Regions from separate parts of the Candidatus Clostridium eludens genome, predicted to be linked through region 2. Evidence: a T-box and tRNA genes for the amino acid it is inferred to sense, from the RefSeq annotation. Region 2 holds a T-box; the other holds one or more tRNA genes.
The links. A T-box is a leader RNA that pairs with one kind of tRNA and senses whether it is charged. The one in region 2 lies ahead of leuS (leucine--tRNA ligase), so its partner is inferred to be a tRNA-Leu.
Positions count from the first base shown of each region.

Region 1: it encodes a tRNA-Leu, which carries the amino acid that the T-box ahead of leuS (leucine--tRNA ligase) is inferred to sense. The anticodon was not compared.

Region 1 is NZ_JBJHZX010000006.1:163,457-174,689, reverse strand. It holds gene ftsH (ATP-dependent zinc metalloprotease FtsH) at 1-659, opposite strand, end outside; gene hpt (hypoxanthine phosphoribosyltransferase) at 742-1,287, opposite strand; gene tilS (tRNA lysidine(34) synthetase TilS) at 1,292-2,680, opposite strand; gene spoIIE (stage II sporulation protein E) at 2,866-5,253, opposite strand; tRNA gene ACJDU8_RS06160 (tRNA-Met) at 5,523-5,599, opposite strand; tRNA gene ACJDU8_RS06155 (tRNA-Met) at 5,613-5,688, opposite strand; tRNA gene ACJDU8_RS06150 (tRNA-Leu) at 5,696-5,784, opposite strand; tRNA gene ACJDU8_RS06145 (tRNA-Met) at 5,800-5,876, opposite strand; tRNA gene ACJDU8_RS06140 (tRNA-Met) at 5,889-5,964, opposite strand; tRNA gene ACJDU8_RS06135 (tRNA-Leu) at 5,971-6,059, opposite strand; gene ACJDU8_RS06130 (S1 domain-containing RNA-binding protein) at 6,187-6,597, opposite strand; gene ACJDU8_RS06125 (FtsB family cell division protein) at 6,779-7,051, opposite strand; gene yabQ (spore cortex biosynthesis protein YabQ) at 7,178-7,588, opposite strand; gene yabP (sporulation protein YabP) at 7,641-7,931, opposite strand; gene ACJDU8_RS06110 (RNA-binding S4 domain-containing protein) at 7,994-8,239, opposite strand; gene ACJDU8_RS06105 (HU family DNA-binding protein) at 8,342-8,617, opposite strand; gene yabN (bifunctional methyltransferase/pyrophosphohydrolase YabN) at 9,033-10,481, opposite strand; gene ACJDU8_RS06095 (putative polysaccharide biosynthesis protein) at 10,496-11,233, opposite strand, start outside.
Region 2 is NZ_JBJHZX010000035.1:10,182-21,414, forward strand. It holds gene ACJDU8_RS19140 (CoA-transferase) at 291-956, opposite strand; gene ACJDU8_RS19145 (CoA transferase subunit A) at 979-1,701, opposite strand; gene ACJDU8_RS19150 (nucleoside kinase) at 1,931-3,571, opposite strand; gene ACJDU8_RS19155 (YetF domain-containing protein) at 3,794-4,474, shown strand; gene ACJDU8_RS19160 (DUF4363 family protein) at 4,486-4,866, shown strand; gene fba (class II fructose-1,6-bisphosphate aldolase) at 5,205-6,137, shown strand; gene ACJDU8_RS19170 (class IV adenylate cyclase) at 6,310-6,849, shown strand; gene ACJDU8_RS19175 (DUF5685 family protein) at 6,859-7,740, shown strand; gene ACJDU8_RS19180 (J domain-containing protein) at 7,724-8,317, shown strand; gene ACJDU8_RS19185 (hypothetical protein) at 8,346-8,864, shown strand; tRNA gene ACJDU8_RS19190 (tRNA-Gln) at 8,944-9,018, shown strand; T-box leader at 9,175-9,382, shown strand; gene leuS (leucine--tRNA ligase) at 9,528-11,233, shown strand, end outside.

The DNA of each region.
Region 1 (11,233 bases), on a different contig from region 2:
AATGGCACTCCTGCTTCACCAGATATGGCCTTAGCTAAAAGTGTTTTACCTGTTCCCGGAGGTCCCACAAGTAAAACTCCTTTGGGAATTCTAGCTCCCATTTCTATATATTTTTTAGGTTGTTTTAAAAAATCCACTATTTCTGCCAGCTCTTCTTTTTCTTCATCTGCCCCTGCTACATCTGCAAAAGTTACCTTCTTCTTATCTGGTGTAGCCATTTTAGCTCTACTCTTACCAAAATTCATAACATTCCGGTTTCCTCCGCCGCCCTGAGACTGCTGCATAAACATAAACCAAAATGCTACCAGCATAAGTATTAAAAGAATTGTAGGCAAATATTGTACCCACATAGGTATTGTAGCGGGCTTAACATACATTTCTTGGACTTCTCCATCTTTAGGATGTTCCCCTATAAATTGAAATAATCTTTCAGATGGAACTACTGTTTCATATGTTGTTCCGTTTTTCAAACTACCTTGAACTGTCATTTTATCTTCTCTAAGCTGAAAACTTTTAATATCATTACTTAACCAATATTTTTGAAAATCATTAAAACTAATGGCTGTTGAATTCTCATTGGTTCTTACCAGCCACAATGCTGCAAGAATTACCAATATAAAAACTATAACCCAGGCCGTTGCACTTGAAAATTTTTTCATTGAGGGCCCCCCTCTCTTTCTAGTTTTATACTGTAAAATTGTATCATAAGTAAAATTTGTTTACAATAAGTTTTAATACTAATTATTTGTAAATTTCCTCTTTTAGTATACCAATATAAGGAAAATTCCTATACTTTTCTGCATAATCCAATCCATATCCTACTAAAAAATAATCTGGAACTTCGAATCCTATGTACTTGGCTTCGACTTTAACTTTTCTCCTTTCGGGTTTATTCAAAAGACAAGCTATTTCTATACTCTTAGCTTTCCTGCCTTTTAAGTAATTAATTAAATATGACAAAGTTGTACCCGAATCTATAATATCCTCTACTATCAGTATATGCTTATTTTCTATTTCAAAATCTAAATCTTTTAATATTCTAACAATACCTGAACTTTTTGTAGAACTTCCATAACTGGAAACCGCCATAAAATCCATAATACACGGAATAGTTATTTCTCTAAGCAAATCTGCCATAAAGGGAACTGAGCCTTTTAATATACCTACAAGCATCAAGTCTTTTCCGTTGTAATCCTTACTTATCTTTTTGCCTATTTCTTTCACTTTTTTCTTAATTGTATTTTTATTAATTAATATTTCTTTAATGTCATCACTTATGTTACTCATACTGTTATAGTTCCTCACTTTCAAACTTTATAGCTAAAATATCTTTAGTATTTTTATCCACCTTAAAAAGCTCACTTATCCTATATCCAACAACCCAGCCAATTTCATTCCCAAAACACACTAGAGGAATTTTATCTCTTTTATTTTTAGATATCTTTAGATCTATAAACAAACTCTTTAATTTTTTACTTCCAACCATTCCAAGTGGTGTAAATTTATCTCCCTTCCTTCTATTTCTTAATATAATATTTCCCTTTATCTTATTATAGTCAAAATACTGAATAAATCTATCCTTCTTATAATATGTATATTCCTTTAAATCAATTAAACTTATATAAATTTTAGATTTAATATCAGTAATATTATTGCATCCAAGCTTTAATGTATATTGTACTTCATAATTTTCAATAACTTTCTTTACATTCTTTCTTACTATTATATTTCCATAATCACTTGATACTAATATATTATGAGGGAGCATTATGTCCTTGCCAGTTGAACATCCTTGAATGTCTATTATATTAAAGATATGAACTTTTTCAATATCCTTTAAATCTCCGGACACAGCTTCTAGTGATAGTCTAATTATTCTAACTAATATAGCTTTCTGCTCTAAAAATGCCCCTTTAAATATTATAACCTGTTCTACCCTTACCTCACAATATTTTTTGAATTTTTCCTGTGAAATATAATCTAAATAATCATTATCTATTTTTATTATATCTGAAAGTCTATTTAATACCGTGATTATATCCTTATTAAAATTCTTCTGTATATATGGTATAAGTTCTAACCTTATTTTATTCCTAGAATATATAGTTTCTAAATTAGTTTTATCAATTCTAGGATGAAGATTATTATTATAGCAATATTTCTCAATCTCACCTCTGGTAGTACATATTAGAGGTCTCACAAAAACATTATCTCTTACAGGATTTATACCGGTTAACCCCTGCAGCCCTGCTCCTCTCATAATTCTCATTAGAACAGTTTCGGCCTGATCATTAGCATTGTGGGCTATAGCTATTTTTTCAGCTTTTAACTGGTTTTTAAATTCTTCAAAAAATTTATACCTTACTTCTCTACCTGCACTCTCACAGGATATACTTTTTTCCTTAGCAATACGATTTACATCTATCCTTAAACTTTTAAATTGAATAGATAATTTTTCACAAACTGTTTTTACATATTCCTCATCCTTATTTCCCTCTTCGCCTCTTAAACAGTGATTTACATGAGCTACATACAATGTTATTCCTAATTTTTTTTGTAGAACGTATAATATGTGTAATAAGCACATAGAATCAGGTCCTCCTGACACGGCTACTATTACCTTATCACCTTTATTAAACATTTTATTTTCTTCTATAGTATTGAGTACGCCCTCTATCACCACAAACACTTCCTAAGCATCATTTAATTCCTATAACATGAATTTCTACTGTACAAATTGGCAGCTCATTTATTCATCTAATTAATATTTTTTAACAAACCAATTATAACATAAATACAGTATTTTTTGATGGAAAATGAACATAAATCTGCATTTTAGATTATTGATTGTTTCTTTAATCCATGTCAATAAAGTGTATAAACTTTCTCTACTATTACTGTCATATCATCTTTTACCTTGCCTCCAGATAATTCTTTAGACTTATTTATAATTTTCTCACACATATCTTTAGGTTCAGTGCAGTCTAACTCCCTTAAAAATTCTATCATCCATTGAAAATTTCCTGCTGCTTCACTATTATAATCAATAATACCATCACTAACCATTATTATGAAATCTCCATTTATCACTGACTTACTTATTATATCTACATCAGGCTTATCTAATATACCTATAGGAAGTGTCTTTGATTTTATAATTATAATATCATCTCCCCTTTTTATAAAACTAGCTGTAGCTCCAACTTTCATGAAATCTACTTCTCCTTTGTACAAGTTTATACTACTCAGATCTAATGTAGAAAATTTTTCATCTTCAGCAAATTTAATACTCATAATAGAATTCACTGTATTAATAGCAGTCATTTTATTAAAACCTGCCTTTGCAAATCTTTCTATGAGTTCAACAGCAGCATTACTCTCTTCTCCTGCTAAAGGACCCGAACCCATTCCATCACTTATTATTGTCATATAAGTACCATCTGGTAATTTACCAAAACTATAGCTATCTCCATTATACTTTTCCCCATGTTTGCATTCACTAATTACATGGGTGATAATATGGTATTTAGGAGTTTCTTCAAAAGCTATATTACAACTATTAGATGAAAAATTTATATCACAGTTATCCTTACTTAATCCCATGAGTTTTCCAGTTACATTGTTTATTAAGGGTAATACTTTTTTAATACAATCTTGTCTCCCTCCGCAAGCCTCCATAGATAAATTTATGACCAGGTGTGCATTTTTATCATTGAAACAAAATATATCTTTATAATGTATATTATTTTTATTTAGAATTCTTCGTATATTATTTTCTACTGATGGATTAAATCTTATGTCCGAACTTAAATCCTGTACTATCTCACCTACAGTCCTTCCCATATTCCCTATCTGGGATGCCAGCAATTCTCTACATTCCCCCAGCCTGCTTCTCCATACTTCATTTACAATGTAATTATTCACAATTTCTCTGGTATTCTTTAAAAGCAGGGTTCTCCTGGTGCATTTTTTCTGCAATTCCTCAGGAATATACTTTTTATTATCCTGGTAATTTTGTATTAATTCTAGAAATGCATTATATGTATAAAAGGTTTCTCTCCTCCAACACATATTATTCATATCACAGCTAGAACAAACTCTATCTGCCAAATTTTCTACAAGGGCACTACTTTTATTTTTCATAGTAAGTTTATCATTATTAGCTAATCTAGAAAGAACAGAAGATATGTCAGTTAGCACATGAGAAAAACTATCAAGCCTATGCATAAAAATAGACTTAATTTTATCTGCATAATTTTCTTTTAAACGCTCCTGCTTTTTCTGCCAATCTAATTCTAGTTCCATTCTTCTATATATATTTTGCGGTATTATAAAATATATAATACAACTTATAATTACTTCTATTATTTTAAATTGTGAACCTATATTAGAGTACATCTTTAATACAGCAAATCCTATAATATATCCAGCACCACTCATCCATTTACCTGTTTCTCTAAATAAGCCTGATATAAGTCCGCATAGGCCATAAACTGAAACATAGGTCATCATATCATTAGATGTCACTCCTATTATGGCCCCCATAGCTATACCCCCTGCAGCACCTGAGGCACTTCCTTTTACATAACCTAATATAAGTATAAAAGTTAGCGCTATTATATTTCTGACAGATAGCCCTTGAATAACTGTACCCCAAGTTCCGGCTATAATTAAAGAGGTAGTTATAGACATACTAATTATCTCTTCACTACTATACAAGTGTCTGGTTTTTAATTGATTAAAACATATTATAGAATAATTAATAATAAAATATAATGGGAATATACACATAACTTCAAACATAGAATTAAATGCAGCTACCCCCAGTGAAAATTTAACTATGAAAAACTTATAAGCTAAAAATTCTAAAAACGTGAAGGAAAATAGCAAAATTAGTTTTTTAACCTTAGCAATATCATTGAATATATAATTTAGAGACGTCAATGTAACAGTTACTATACAATATGATGGAAGATATTTTACATTTCCATATATCGAAACATATCCAAGTAGTGTACCGACTCCCGCTGCCAATGCCGGTTTTTTTCTTTCACATAAAGCCATAGATATAAAAAAAGCTATTCCAAAAGGAGCCATGAGATTTACCATCATAACCCTTGCTACTAAAAATCCAGATAAACAATAAAATATCATTTTTATTGTATTTCTCAATTGTTCAGATTTGTGTTTTTTTTCTTCACCCTTTGACTTTTCTGTTCTTTGATAAGTAAAAACCTCTGCTCCATATTGCATTATACCACCCACCTTATAAAATTACTGTTAATAATTATACCAGTAATTTCTGGAAATAAATGTCATAAAGTGAAATGATAGTATATTTTTTTTAGGACAATAATTTCTATGTTTTTCTCAGTTTTTACTTTATATAATTACATTAATAAAAATAAGCTTATATTTTTTATATAGAATCCATAAAATTTTGAACATTGTGGAATATTTTACCTATAAAACTCAAATATTTTGAAATCATAAAAAAAGCTTGCAAAAAACTTGCAAGCTTCTGGTAGCGGAAATAGGAATCGAACCTACGACACTTCGGGTATGAACCGAATGCTCTAGCCAACTGAGCTATTCCGCCTTATATGTAATTTTGGTTGCGGGGGAAGGACTTGAACCTACGACCTTCGGGTTATGAGCCCGACGAGCTACCAACTGCTCCACCCCGCGTCAATTTTGGTGCTGAAGACCGGAATCGAACCGGTACGGGTTTTAAAGCCCGCAGGATTTTAAGTCCTGTGCGTCTGCCTGTTCCGCCACTCCAGCTAGTTTTAATGACATTGGTAGCGGAAATAGGAATTGAACCTACGACACTTCGGGTATGAACCGAATGCTCTAGCCAACTGAGCTATTCCGCCTCATATAGAATTTGGTTGCGGGGGAAGGACTTGAACCTACGACCTTCGGGTTATGAGCCCGACGAGCTACCAACTGCTCCACCCCGCGTCATTTTGGTGCTGAAGACCGGAATCGAACCGGTACGGGTTTTAAAGCCCGCAGGATTTTAAGTCCTGTGCGTCTGCCTGTTCCGCCACTCCAGCAACAACGTCTTACTTTGACGACATAAATTATTATATATGATAAATATTTTATTGTCAACCATTTTATAAAACTTTTTAATTTCATAAAATAATAAAGAGGCTGCCGCAGCCTCTTTAGCACATCTTATTAATAGTTAGATGACTTTTTATACCCCTTACCCTTTGAATCTTGATGCTTTTTAATATCTTGAAATCTCTCTTCACTATCCTTTAAGAATTTAGATAATCTATCTTCGAAACTACCTTGATTATTCCTGCTTTTTTCCTTTTGCCAATCTATTTCCTGGGGTCTTAAGCTCTTTTTATCCTTTTCAGCTTGCTTCATAGATAAACTTATCTTACCATTATCATCAATAGAAATTATTTTAACCCTTATCTTATCCTTTTCCTTCAAATAATCTCTTATATTTTTAACATAAGTATCTGACACTTCAGATATATGCACTAATCCAGTTTTACCATTGACATCTACAAAAGCTCCAAAACTGGTAATATTAATTACTGTACCCTCTAGTATGCTTCCTGCCTTTAAGGTCATATTAAAAAGACTCCTCCTTAAAAATAATACTATATAATATAATCTTTTTCTCTACCATCAGAGTAGGACTTCTTGGATCTCTCCCAGAAATTTTTCCTGCTTCCACAATAATTTATCCTCCATAATTTCTGTAGACATATATAAAGTCTACTTTTATTATTTATTATAGTATAAATGACTATTAGTTTTTTTTGTCTATTACAGGAGTTTCACCTTCATTAATAAGACCTAATTTTTCTCTAGCTAACTTTTCTATGTAAGTATTAGATGTAGACATCTTAATTTCATCCTGTAATTTTTGATTTTTATCTTTTATCCTCATCTGTTCAAGTTTTCTCTCAGCAATTTGTTTTCTTATATTAATCATAGTAATTTGTTGATTTATAAAAATATATACCATGTATATAATTATTAATAAAAAAATTATATTTTTCCATTTAATTTTTATTTTCATTAATAATCACCAGTTTCCTATAGTTTCAACTACTTACTGTACACATTCTTTCTCACAACATTACCCAATATATCATCTGGATAGTACTATACTTATATTGTAATTTGATTTTTAATTTTCTTCAAGTTAATTTTTATAATTTTTTTTATTTTTTCTTGCAATACTATAAATAACATACTGAAAAGGATATGCTAATATATTTATAATTATCCTAAAAGCTCTTCCCAATACTTTAAACAATTTTTGATGAAATTTTACGAACACATTACTAAAAAATTTCATATATATATATATGCCTACAGCTAGTAAAACATATGCGTACATTCCCATATAAGCATAATTAGTATAAAGTAAAAACACAAATACAATTATAGCTGCAAATATCCAAAACAACGTATCTTCTATGAATATTATTATTTTACTCAAATTGGAAAATCCTCGTATTAACCTATAAAAATCAAACAATATCCCGGTTATTATTCCTGCCATGATACTAAATATTATAAGTCGAATCTGCTCTCCTATTGATATAATCATAATAACCCTTTCCTAATCAATTATACCTTTTATTTATAAATCCATACTTTTATTATTTAAATATTCTCGATATTAAATTTTGCCTTTTTTTCTTAGGTTCACTACTTGTATATGCACAGGAATTTATAACTCCTATTATAATGACATCACCGTTTTGTACATCTAGCTTGTTCATTTTTAAAGCTTTTCCTTTTATATTGAGGGTTCCAAGATTAGTATTTAAAACTATTTGGTCTTCATTAAAACTTACTACTTCAATAATACCAGTCAGTATCAGCTTTCTTCTACCTTCAAGACTCAATAGACTTTTTTTATCTTCCATATTTATTTCCTTTTTCTCCATAAAACATCCCCTCCACATATAATAATATATGCGGCTAAAAAGAATTATATTACTATATATTCTTAATTTGAGATTATTTCATACATATCTTGAACATCCTCTTTCTTAACATGATTTTGAATGCCTAAAATTTTTGCCTTTAAGGTCTTATTTGCATATTTAATTTCTATTATATCTCCCTCTTTAACTTCTGTACTAGGTTTGGCTATTTTGTCATTTATACTAACTCGCCCTCCCTCACATGCTTCTTTTGCTATGGTTCTTCTTTTTATTATTCTAGACACTTTAAGATATTTATCCAATCTCATATTAATTCCTCCAATTAATGCATGTTTGACTTGCTACTTATTTTTTACATATTGAAAACGAAAAACCTAGATTTCCATCCAGGCTTTTCGTACAAAATATACTTATTTATTTACTTTCTCCCTAAATTCTTTCCCAGCTTTAAATACAGGAACTGTTGATTCTGGTATAGTTATTTCTTCTTTAGTCCTTGGATTTCTTCCAATTCTTGCAGCCCTTTTTCTTGTTTCAAATGTTCCGAATCCTACTAGTTGAACTTTTTCTCCTCTTTCCAACGTCTCCTCTACACTTTCTATAAACCCTTTTAAAGCTGCTTCTGCATCTTTTTTCGTTAATTTAGATTTTTCTGCTATACCAACAATTAATTCTGACTTATTCATCTTTCTTACCTCCTCTTATTTTTATAGATAAAAGTACACAAATATACATACCTATACTATAAACGAAGCTTTGGTTATTCTTAAATTAAAATTTTTAACTAAAGTTTAATCTAACCAACAAATACAGGCTCATCCCTATATCTTGTGATAACTAACATTTATTATCAATTATACACTGAGAATACCTATTTTAAATACATCTGTATTATTTTCGGAATATCATATTACAAAGTCACTGGATGAACCTTAAATACATTTAGATAATACACAAGAAATATTTTTAACATTTACTATGTATATTTGTATATATCTTAGAGCTATGGTCACTTAATGATTTACTTAAGAATGCTTTTATATAGGCATATTAGCATATTCTATACGCAATCAAAAATTCCTTCTTTTTTATACAAAGTATTTAAAACTTATTTTTAGCTTCTTCCCAAAGTTCATCCATTTCATCTAATGTCATACTTGTCATATCCAGACCATGAGCTCTAGCATTTTCCTCTATATATGCAAAACGGCTTATAAATTTCTCTATAGTATAATTTAATGCAAACTCGGGGTCAATGTCAAGGAATCTTGCAACATTTACGCTTGCAAATATTAAATCCCCTATTTCTTCTAGTATTTTTACCTTTTGTTCGCCTTTATATACGTCTTTGACTTCATAATATTCTTCTAGCACCTTATCTAAGGCATATTCAACCTTTTCCCAGTCAAAACCTACCTTTGCAGCTTTCTCTTGAACCTTACAAGCTCTCATCAAAGCCGGCAAAGTTTTAGCAACATGCTTCAGTTCATCTGTATATGTTTTTAACCCTTGTTCTTTTTTCTTTATTTTATCCCAGCTTATTAGCACCTCCTTAGAATTGTTAATTTCCATATTTCCAAATACATGTGGATGTCTCTTTACCATTTTATCACATATAGCTCTAATCACATCATTAATATTAAAAAATCCTTCTTCTTTTGCTATTTGGCAATGAAAAATTACCTGTAGTAATACATCGCCTAACTCCTCTACCAATTTTATATCATTTTTTTCCTCTATAGATTCTATAACCTCATAACTTTCCTCTATAAGATATTTTTTTAAGCTATCATGATCCTGTTCTTTGTCCCATGGACATCCTGTTTCACTCCTTAATTTCTCCATTATATCTAATAAATCCTTCAAATCATATGTAATTTCTAAACTTTTAGGTACATAAATTGAAGTTAAATAATCTATGTCAGTTTGTCTATCTAGCTCATATAATTTAATTTTTCTTATACTTTCAACTTCTCTTACCCCTGCAGCCCTTATAAAATATATATATGTATCATCTTTATAATAATTCATAAGGGCTAATTTCACCTCAGAAGCAATTAGTCTATCATATACCTGGGTTATTATTATTGCCGCTCTTTTATCCATCAAATGATTCTTTATATCAAAAGCATCTATTATCTTTACTCCTTCAACTATATCTATTTTTAACCTTTCCATAATAACATCTATAAAACTAACTGAAGGTATTATTTGTACATCTATAGATTGTTCTTTACACAAATTTAACAATAACATAACAGATTTTTCCGCTACCAAAGGATGCCCTGGTACTGCATAAACTATTTGTTTGAATTTCCTTTCCTTACATACTAGATCTTGTGCAATACAATTATATACGTCTTCAAATTTTTCTTCTTTATCATATATATAATCATAAGTTTCAAAATTAATATCTAATTGTTTTAAATAATTTACAGTAGGATGTTTTTCTGTCCTTAAATAAATTTTATCTGTATTCTTAAGTATATCAATAGTACCAATGGTGAGGGAATCCACCGAACCAGGACCTAAACCCACTATTTTAATCAATTGTAATCTCTCCTTTATCTTTTTAAAAATCTACTTTTTATATAACTATATTTAAATATCCTAAATACAACTATAAGCGGAATATATATAATTAAACCTGAAATAATAGCTAGAAAACAAGCTATTCTGCTACTCATGGTATAATTATAGACATAACAATAGATAATTACAACAGATACTATCATAAATAAGGAAGCAAATGCTGGCTTAACCATAGTTTGAAAATAATTTATATTTATCCTCAGATTTCTACTTAAAAATATTATATTTAAAATACATGTTATAGCATATCCAGCTATGCTTCCTATAATAGCTCCATAAATATTTACGGAAGGCACAGGTACCATAAATAAAGTTATAATTATTTTCACAACACATCCTACCCCCAAATTAAGTACTGGTCTAATATAATACCCTACCCCTTGTAATATAGCCGTAGATGTTTGCACCAATATTATAAATGGAATACATATGGCTGAATACTGAAGTATTTCAAACCCAGCAGATTGACCTGGAAATATCAGATTTAAAATTGGATATGCCAGAGTATATAATCCTAACACAGATGGAAATCCAATTACAGTAGAAAGTCTAAAGGATAAATCCACCTTATTTATAACATCAGCTTTTTTGTTTAATACATGTGATTCTGCAATTATAGGCATTAAAGAAGCACATAACGCAGCAGATAGTGTGAGAGGCACATTTATTAATATAAAGGCTTTTCCCGTAAGTTGCCCATATAATATGGC
Region 2 (11,233 bases):
ACATAATTTTTACAAATTACTGAAAACAAAAATATAAATGGGAATCCTCTATGTATCAGCATTAAGACCCTCTCTAGATATTCATAATTCCATAAAACTTGTTATTTTTGTTCTTTTTTTAACAATCTTATATCCTCTGCTATAACTTTCCATTTTATCTCCATTTATTTTATCAGATACTTTTGATTTTTGCAATATAAAAAATTTAATTTTTTCCACTTATACAAAAGTATTGATTAATATAAATATATTTAACTATAAATATATTTATGATTATAATTAAAATTTATTTATAGAATATGACTTACCTTTAAATTATCTGAAATAATTAACTTAGCTTCAGTATTTTTAATTACTTCATTTACCGTGCTTTTTTGAGCTATTTCTTTTAAAACTAGTCCTTCATCCGTAACTTCTATTACAGCTTGTTCTGTAATGATTAAATTCACTACCCCAACGGCTGAAATAGGTAAAGAGCATTTTTCCTTAATTTTAGACAAACCATTTTTAGATTTATGTGTCATAGCAACTACTACTTTTTTAGTTCCCACAAGTATATCTATAGCTCCTCCAAACCCCGGTACATATTTGTCATTTCCATATGGGATTCCCCAGTTAGCTATGCTTCCACCTGAATCTACTTCTAGGGCACCTAATATTGTTATATCTACATGACCTCCTCTTAATATTAAAAAAGATGTAGCTAAATCTACTATAGAACATCCTGGTAATGCAGTTATCGGTGCTCCACCCGCTCCACAAAAAAACGGATCATCTTCTCCATACTTTACACTTGATGTAAAGTTTAAGGCTCCACTTTCAGATTGTAATATAACATTTACTCCATCTGGAATGTAGTTTGCCGCTAAAATAGGAATGCCAAATCCAAGATTAGCTATCATTCCATCTTTTAATTCTTGAGCAGCTCTTTTAGCTATTTTATTTTTTATATTCATTCATAATCCCCCTATCAAAATATCATTTGAACTTATATATCCTATTCCACATTTGCCTCATCTTATACTGATACTGCTCATAACTATATCCCACACATATTGCATTAATAAAAATTCCAGGAGTCTGTATCTCCTCTGGACTGATCTCTCCAGTTTCCACTATTTCTTCAACTTCGGCTATTGTAATATCTGCAGCTGCTGCCATTATTGGGCTGGCATTAGGTGTACCTCTATAAACAAGATTCCCCATCTTGTCCGATTTCTGCGCTTTAATTATAGCTATGTCCGCTTTTAAAGGAGTTTCTAACAAATACTCTTTTCCCTCTACTTTTATTATTCTCTTACCTTTTTCTATTAATGTACCTACTCCCACAGGTGTTAAAATACCTCCTAATCCTGCTGCAGCGCAGCGCACTTTTTCAATAAAAGTTCCTAAAGGATAGTACTCAACTTCAAGCTTATCTTCTATATACTGTTTTACTGCAGTTGGGTTGGTTCCTATATGAGAACCTATAAATTTCTTTACAAGCCCATGATCAAAAAGCAGCCCTATATCGAATCCTCCCCCTGGAAATGAGTTTGTTGAGGATATAAGTGTTAACTCACTTATTTGAAGCTCCACCAGCTTATCCACTGCCATTAATGGTGTATTACTTCCCAAGAATCCCCCAAACATAACACTTGATCCATTTTTTACATATTTTTTTATTGCTTCTTTAATTTCTAGAATTTCTGACATTTTCATATTGTCCCCCCTTATAATACACGTTAATCTTAGCTCATAGTAATTATTTTCCACAACATATGTTCCATATCATTTTATTGCAAATAAATACTATCTGTCAACAAATGGGTATATTCCATGTTAGCAATGGCAGTCTTAGGATAAGTTAGATAACATATAAAGATAAATATTAGTATAAATGATAAAATAGCTGCAAATAATGCAGCTATTAGAAATTATATATTAAGCTTTAAAAACAACTTCCTCCTATAAATTCTCTTAAGATAGAATTATCAGGAACAAATTTTATATCTACAGATTTAAAAAAATGGAGAAAACTTTTAAGTCTTGATGATTCATAGTATACAGGGCTGGAATTTTTTATTTTTAATAATTCTTCCAAGGCATAATCTTTTAATACACAAAGCTCATACACTAGGGTAGAATTAAACATAACATCAGCATTTTCCTGAAATACAAATATATTCTTCTCTTCTCCCCTCTTTATAGAAGGCCACATCTTCAATGTATCTTCCCCGCTGAATCCCCTATAAAGACGATCCCTGACAATTCTCCTTATTATTCTCACATCGGTGGTAGCTATTCTATTGTGATTATCTACATTCAACTGGGTGAGAGCACTTATATATATCTTAAACTTATTTTTGGCCAGTATAGCAGAAGTCAACATTTCATTTAATCCATGTATTCCTTCAACTATAATTACGCCATTAGCTGGAAGCCTTGCCTTTTTACCGCTCCACCTTCTCATTCCTTTTATAAAGTCGAATGATGGAATCTCAATTTCCTTTCCCTCCATAAGAGATTCTAAATGTCTATTAAAAAGCTTTATATCTATAGCATGTATAGATTCGAAATCATAATTCCCATTTTCATCTCTAGGAGTATGTTCTCTATCTACAAAATAATCATCTAGTGAAATTGGAATTGGCCTAATGGCATTTACCCTTAGTTGTATTGAAAGTCTTCTTGCAAAGGTAGTTTTCCCTGAAGAACTTGGCCCTGCAATTAATACAATTTTTACATCTTTTCTTGCAGTTATCATGTCCGCTATATATGCAATTTTCTTTTCATGAAGGGCTTCTGCCACTCTTATCATACTTACAATTTCTTTACTCTCTACTATATCGTTTAAAGAACCTACATCACCTACATCTAATATATTACCCCATTGTTCAGTTTCATAAAATATTTTACTTAACTTTTTATATTCCATAAACTCAGGTAAATTACAAGGATCCGACTCTATAGGATATCTAAGCACAAATCCTGGTTCATAATACATTAAGTCATATAATTTCAATATCCCTGTAGAAAATGCCATAGAGCCATAAAAATAATCATATCTTCCATCTAATTCATATAATTTTACTTTTTCTCCATCTATATGCTTTAAAAGTCTAACTTTATCTTCCATATTATAACTCTTAAAAATCTCTATAGCTTCTTCTTTTTTCATCTCTATCTTCTTTATGTATATATCTTTTTTTATTATCTCATCCATTTTGTTCTTTATAAGTTTTATATCTTCACTGGAAAGTGGAGTATCTTTATGGATCTCCCCAAATATACCTTTACTTAGTGAATGTTCTATAGTAACTTTAGCTTCTGGAAATAAATCATATACAGATTTAATGAGTACAAATTGAAGTGTCCTTACATAAGCTTTATTGCCTAAGTTATCTTTTATGTTTACAATTTCAAAAGTTCCAGATTCATTCAGTAAATTAGTAAATTCAAAATATTTCCCGTTTACCCTAGCTAATACTACTGGTATATTTTGAGTAGGATAATTATTTTTAAATATTTTATATAAGCTAGTTCCATACTTGACTAGTATATCTTTGCTATTTAGTTTAAGTTTCAACATATTGTCTTGTTCTTTTTGTTGAAAATCGTCAATATCTTCAATCTTTAATTCAATCTCTTCATTGCTCATATAAATTTCAACTCCTTTAGTAATATTATTATACTTTATATTTAACCGAAAATGTGCTAATTCTACTTATAATTTTCTATGTTAAATGTAAAAATATAATTATCCATAAAAATTTTCAGAACAAAAATTTATAATTTTAGAAGGTGATGTCTTATGTTTACAATACTCTTTAGAACCATCATTTTATATTTACTAGTTGTAATATCTATGCGCCTTATGGGTAAAAAGCAGATAGGTGAAATGGAACCTTTCGAATTAGCTATAGCAATAATGATATCAGAATTGGCTTCTCTTCCAATGCAAGATACCAGAATTTCTATAACTCATGGAATAATTCCTATAATAACACTTTTAACCTTACAGACTTTAATGGCACTATTCCAACTAAAAAGTGAAAAAATGAGATTATTATTCAATGGTAAACCCAGCATATTAATTGAAAAAGGTACCTTAAACGTAAAAGAACTAAAAAATGAAAAATTTAACCTAAACGATTTAATGGAAGAGCTTAGAATGCAAGGATACTATAATTTATCTGATATAGAATATGCAATACTTGAAACCAGCGGTCAACTTTCAATTATTCCCAAAACAGAACTTGCCCCTGTAACTAGGGCAGATTTAAAAATAAAATCTCCCCAGGATACTTTACCCATAACTCTTGTATTAGACGGAAAAATAAACTCAAGAAATTTAATTAGAGCAAATAAAAATGAAGATTGGCTTTACCAGATGCTGAAAAAAAATAGTATTTACTCTATAAAAGACATATTAATAGCTCTTCTGGATTCAAAAGGAAAATTTTATTATCAGTTAAAAGAAAAAAGTAACTAGGATGTGATTAAATGAAAAGTACAATAGTATCTTTTTCTATATTTATTTTAATGTTATTTTCTATAATATTTTCTATACACTATTTAAACAGCATGTGTGCAAAATTACAAAATTTAAATATGAAAATAGAGCAAGCCGTTGAATCAAATGATTGGGATAAGTCTTATAAAAATTCTGAAGAACTTACGGCAGAATGGAAAAAATATTCTCCAAGATTGTCTATTTTTTCAAACAATAATGAAATCGATGATATTAATAACGAACTTTCAAAACTTATGCAGCACATAACATATAAAAGCAAAGAAGAATCCTTGATATCTATAAGTATAATAAAAAATTCAATTTATGGTATACTTGAGATGCAGCAACTAAACATGCATAATTTATTCTAATGATTTAATTTATGACATTTACAAATAAAACTGCATAAAATTTACTAATAAATACAAGTATATTCATATTGTAGTAAAAATAAAATATTTATGTTATACTATAAGTGTATATTTCATATACTTATAGTACTGTATTAAGTATATAGCATATACTTAATACAGTATCAGCATGATTATTAAATTAAAAATTTTTTTAAAATTAAATTGTAGAAAATAATAAATAGTAAGGTATAATTGAAATTGGAATTAATTATTAATAATACTAGTATTTAAAATCCTATTATGAATATATGTATTTTAACATAAAATATTTTATTATTGAAAGGGTGGAATAGGAAATGGCGTTAGTTACTACTAAAAAAATGTTTGAAAAGGCTTACAAAGGACATTACTCAATAGGTGCTTTTAACATTAATAATATGGAAATAATTCAAGGTGTTGTAAACGGAGCTAAAGCTAAAAACTCTGCTGTTATTCTCCAATGTTCAGCAAGTGCAATAAAATATGCAGGACCAAAATATCTAAAAGCTATGGTAGATGCTGCTGTAGAAGAAACTGGAATAGATATTGCCCTTCATCTAGATCATGGTCCTGATTTTGAAGCTGTAAAATTATGTATAGAAACAGGATTTACATCTGTTATGTTTGATGGTTCACATTTAGACTATGAGGATAATGTATTACAAACTAAACAAGTGGTAGAATATTCTCATTCTCACGGAGTAGTAGTAGAAGCAGAACTTGGTGTACTTGCAGGAGTTGAAGATGAAGTATCCGCCTCATCTCATATATATACAGATCCAGAACAAGCAGTAGATTTTGTAAATAGAACTGGCGTAGATTCTTTAGCTATAGCTATAGGTACTTCCCACGGAGCTTTCAAATTTCCGCCAAATTTCAAACCAAAATTGAGATTTGATATATTAGAAAAAATACAAGAAAACTTACCAAACTTCCCTATTGTCCTCCATGGTGCTTCAGCCGTGGATCCACAAGCAGTGGAAACTTGCAATAAGTATGGCGGAAATATAGCTGGTGCTAAAGGAATCCCTATAGATATGCTTAGAAAAGCTTCTAGCATGGCTGTATGTAAAATAAACATGGATACAGACTTAAGATTGAGTATGACTGCAGCCATAAGAAAAGTCTTTGGAGATAGTCCAAAAGTTTTCGATCCAAGAAAGTATTTAGGTGCTGGAAGAGATGCTGTACAAAAAGTAGTTGAAGATAAAATAGATAATGTTTTAGGTTCGGCAAATTCCTTAGAATAATAACCTTTTAAGAGACTTTCCTCAAATTGGGGAAAGTTTCTTATTTTTTACTAATATCTTATCTAAAGAAGCTTAAAATTTTTTCACAATTTTATTTTATTAAATTAATTATGCTAACTCACTTTTATGGTATAATGCAAAATAAGTAGTTTTGTAAATGGAGTGAAACCTTATGAAAGAATATGAAACAAGAATAATACAAATAGATCCTGAAAACATACGGACTAGACTTAAAAAAGTAAATGCTTTAAAGGTTAAAATGGAAAATCAAATAAATAACATATATGACTTTGAAGACAGAACATTGCTAAAAAATAAAGGTTATGCCAGAATAAGAATTGTAGAAGATTTAATGCATAATTCTACTCACTTTTATATGACTACTAAAAAACTTTTGTGCCAGAATAAATATAAAATAATGGAAGAAAACGAAACAGAAATATTAAATATAGAAGCAGGCAAAAAAATTTTTGAATCTTTAGGGCTAAAACTATTACAATCCATAAAGAAATACAGAGAAAGTTATAAATACAAGCATAGTTTAATTGAAATAGACATAAACGAAACATCCTTCTGTCCGTTTCCTTATTTAGAAATAGAATCAACAAATGACCATGAACTGCATGAAATAGTACACTTACTGGGTTATTCTCTGGATGATACCACATCAGAAACCATATATGAAATATTAGGTAAAAATATACAAGGATAGGAAATTTATATGTTTGGTTATGTAACACCATGTAAAATGGAACTTAAGATAAAAGATTATGAAAAATTCAAAGCTTATTATTGCGGGCTATGTATGTCTATAAAACAAAACTCAGGAAATATACCTAGAATTTCCCTGAATTACGATATGACTTTTTTGGCCTTACTTTTAGATTCCCTTGAATATGATAAGCAAATTTACATAAAGAAAAGATGTTTACTTCATCCAATAAATAAAAAAACTGTTTTAAAGGATAATGTTCCTTTAAAATACGCAGCTTTTTGCAACATATCTCTAAGCTACTTTAAACTTTTAGATGACGTTAATGACGAAAATTCTATTAAAAGTAGAATAATATCTTTATTTTTAAAAAGATATTTAAATAATATGCCTGAAAATTTTAAAAAAACTTTTGAAATTATAAAAAACAAACTTGAAGATTTATATAAACTTGAAAAGAACTTTAAAAATAAATCCATAGACGTTTTATCTCATCCTTTTGGAGATCTTACAGGCTTTATACTAAAATCTTATGATAATGATAAAGATACTAAAGAAGACCTATACTTGCTTGGATACAACCTAGGAAAATGGATATATATTATAGACGCACTAGATGACTTAAAAAAAGATATGTCAAAAAATAAGTTTAATGCTATAAATACCTGTTTTAATAATAAAAACTTGTGTTATGAAAATTTTATAATAGAAATAACACCTAGAATAGATTTTATTTTAGGAACTTGCGCTGCACAATGTATAAATATTTTCAACAAACTTCCTATAAAAAAGAATAAAGAATTACTTTATAATATACTGCAATATGGACTTTTAGATAAAATGGATAGAGTATTTAAAAGGGGTGTTTATAAAAATGAAAAATCCATATGAAATATTAGAAATAAATGAAAATGCTTCAACAGATGAAATAAAAAAAGCTTATAGAACTCTGGCAAAAAGATATCATCCTGACCAATACGGTAATAACCCTCTAAAGGATTTAGCTGAGGATAAAATGAGAGAAATAAATGAGGCTTACGATTATTTAATGAAAAACTCACCAAAAAATACATATAACAGCAGCAAAACTGACCATGGCTATAGTAATTCTAATTCTTCAATTTATCAATCTGTAGAAAATGACATTTATAATGGTAACATTAAAAATGCAGAATCAGTACTTATGGGAATTAATACAAGAGATGCCGAGTGGCATTATCTTATGGGAATTTTAAATATGAGAAGATCCTGGTACAATGACGCTTATAATAATTTAACTACTGCTTGTAATCTTGAACCTAATAATTTTAAGTATCAAAGCGCATTAAATAAACTAAGAGGAATGAATAACTCTTACAGACAACCTTATTATGACACCAGAAGAAGAGATTCTGACATATGCAATATTTGTGCCACTTTATATTGCCTGGACTGCCTTTGCGATTGCGGAGATTGCGGAGGCTGTTAATTGAAGGAAGAAGGGATGAGTTTTCAGTATGGTTAAAAATTCAAATACTACCTCTTATATAGCCAAAGGAGGTCTTTTAACTACAATAGGAGTTATTTTAGTGTATTTAAGCGGGATAGTTCCTATAAACAAAGCTTATCTATTAGCTTTATCTTCATTTATTATACCTTTAGCTGTAATAATTACAAATGAAAAAAATGCTGTAGCGGTTTATATGTCAACTTCCTTATTATCTATCTTAATATGTGGATTAAAATTAACAGTACTATCCTATGTGGTATTTTTTGGGCTTTACGGATTAGCTAAATACCACATAGAGAAGCTTAGAAAACTTCCTATTGAAATTATATTAAAATTAGTGTTTTTCAATTTATGCTTACTAATATTATTCTTATTATATAGTCTATTTTTCCCTGGACTTTTAAAAATAAAAGTCCATTTATATTTAATTATAATAGTTACACAAATAGTATTTTTAATATATGATTACTTATTGACTTTATTTATAAATTATATTAACAAGTATATATTAAAAGCTCTGAAATAATTTATAATTTATGAAAATGAAACTATTGACATATAAATTTATGATGATATAATATTTAGTGTTGAGATTCACATAATATTGCCCATTCGCCAAATGGTAAGGCACCTGTCTCTGGAACAGGCATCTGTTGGTTCGAATCCAGCATGGGCAGCCAAAAGAGGACTCTTATTTTACGGGTTCTCTTTTAAAATAACTTTTAAACTACAATAATTAGTAAAATTTTTAAAAAAAATTATATTTATATACAGACTTATACAAATTAATTCTTGACAAAAAGTTAATTAATGTTATAAAATGTAAAATAATTCAATACTTAGCTTTGAAGAAGGAATAGTAGTATTTATATCACCAAAGAGAGCTGTTGCAAGGTGAAAAACAGCGTGAACAGAATATGAACTCACCTTAAGAGCTTATCTGAAAAAATCAGATACGGTAAAAACCGTTATTTATTTGAGGGAAATCAATTTTATTGATTTAATTAGAGTGGTACCGCGGAAAATAGCTTTTTCGTCTCTTATATTTTAAGAGATGAAAAGCTTTTTTATATTCTAAAACTATACTGAAATAAAAAAATGTGGAAGTCCAACTAAAGATTATTAGAAAACTACTGTTTCTTATCAGATCTGTTTAATTCATAAAATCACAAGTAAAGGAGAAAATATCATGTACAGTACTAAAACAGATAAAAAATGGCAAAACAAATGGGAACAAACAAATATTTATACATTTGATGAAAAAAAATCAGATAAAAAATTATATACTTTAGAAATGTTTTCTTATCCTTCTGGGAGCAACCTCCACGCCGGTCACTGGTTCAACTATGCCCCTGTGGATTCCTGGGCAAGAATGAAAAGAATGCAGGGATACAATGTATTCCAGCCAATGGGATTTGATGCCTTTGGCCTTCCAGCTGAAAACTATGCTATAAAAACCGGCATACACCCAAAAGATTCTACTGAAAAAAATATTGATACTATGGAAAAACAACTTAAATCTATGGGAGCTATGTTTAATTGGGAAAATGAAGTCGTCACCTGCCGTCCTGATTATTATAAATGGAATCAGTGGTTATTTTTACAATTATACAATCATGGATTAGCTTATAGAAAAAATGCCCCTGTAAACTGGTGTCCCAGCTGTAATACAGTACTTGCCAACGAACAAGTAAAAGAAGGCGAATGTGAACGCTGTAGTACGGAAGTCACAAAAAAAGATTTAACACAATGGTTCTTTAAAATTACAGATTACACTGAAGAATTACTTAAGGATCTTGACAACATAGATTGGCCGGAAAAAACAAAAGCTATGCAAAGACACTGGATAGGTAAATCCACAGGTACAGATGTAACTTTTAAAGTAGTAGATTCTGACATAGAATTCAATGTATTTACTACCAGAGTTGATACCTTATTTGGTGTTACCTACGTAGTTATATCTCCTGAAAACAATCTAGTGGACAGTATAACCAAAGAAGAGTATAAGGACGAAGTAGAAAAATACAGAGAAGCTGCTAAAAAGCAAACTGAAATTGAAAGGCAATCAATTACCAGAGAAAAAACAGGTATATTTACTGGTTCTTACGCTATAAATCCTATAAACGGAAGAAAAGTCCCTATATGGATAGGAGACTATGTGCTGAATACCTACGGCACAGGTGCTGTAATGGCAGTTCCAGCTCATGATGAAAGAGATTTTGAATTTGCTTCAAAATATAAATTACCTATTGAAAGAGTCATAGAAGGCGGTTCCTCTCTTCCACATATAGAATATGGAAAAATGATAAACAGCGATAAATTTAATGGATTATATACTCCAGAGGGAAAAGAAGCCGTAACTAAAGAATTAGAGAATATGGGTATAGGTTCCGGAAAAATAAACTATAGGCTAAGGGACTGGCTTGTATCAAGACAAAGATATTGGGGAACACCTATACCTATAATACATTGTGAAAAATGTGGTACAGTTCCCGTACCAGAAAATGACCTGCCAGTTGAACTTCCTTACGATGTACAATTTTCTCCTGATGGAAAATCTCCTTTGCTAAAATCAGAAGAGTTTATGAACACCACATGTCCTAGTTGTGGTGGACCTGCTAAAAGAGAAGCTGATACATTAGATACCTTTGTGTGTTCTTCCTGGTATTATTTAAGGTATGCTGATAATAAAAATACTGAAAAACCTTTTGACAAAGATAAAATAAATAAGATTCTCCCTGTAGATATGTATGTAGGTGGTCCAGAACATGCATGCATGCACCTTTTATATGCTAGATTTATCACCAAAGCACTTAGGGACATGGGTTTTTTAAGTTTTGATGAGCCTTTTTTATCCTTGAGGCATCAAGGCTTAATACTTGGACCTGATGGACA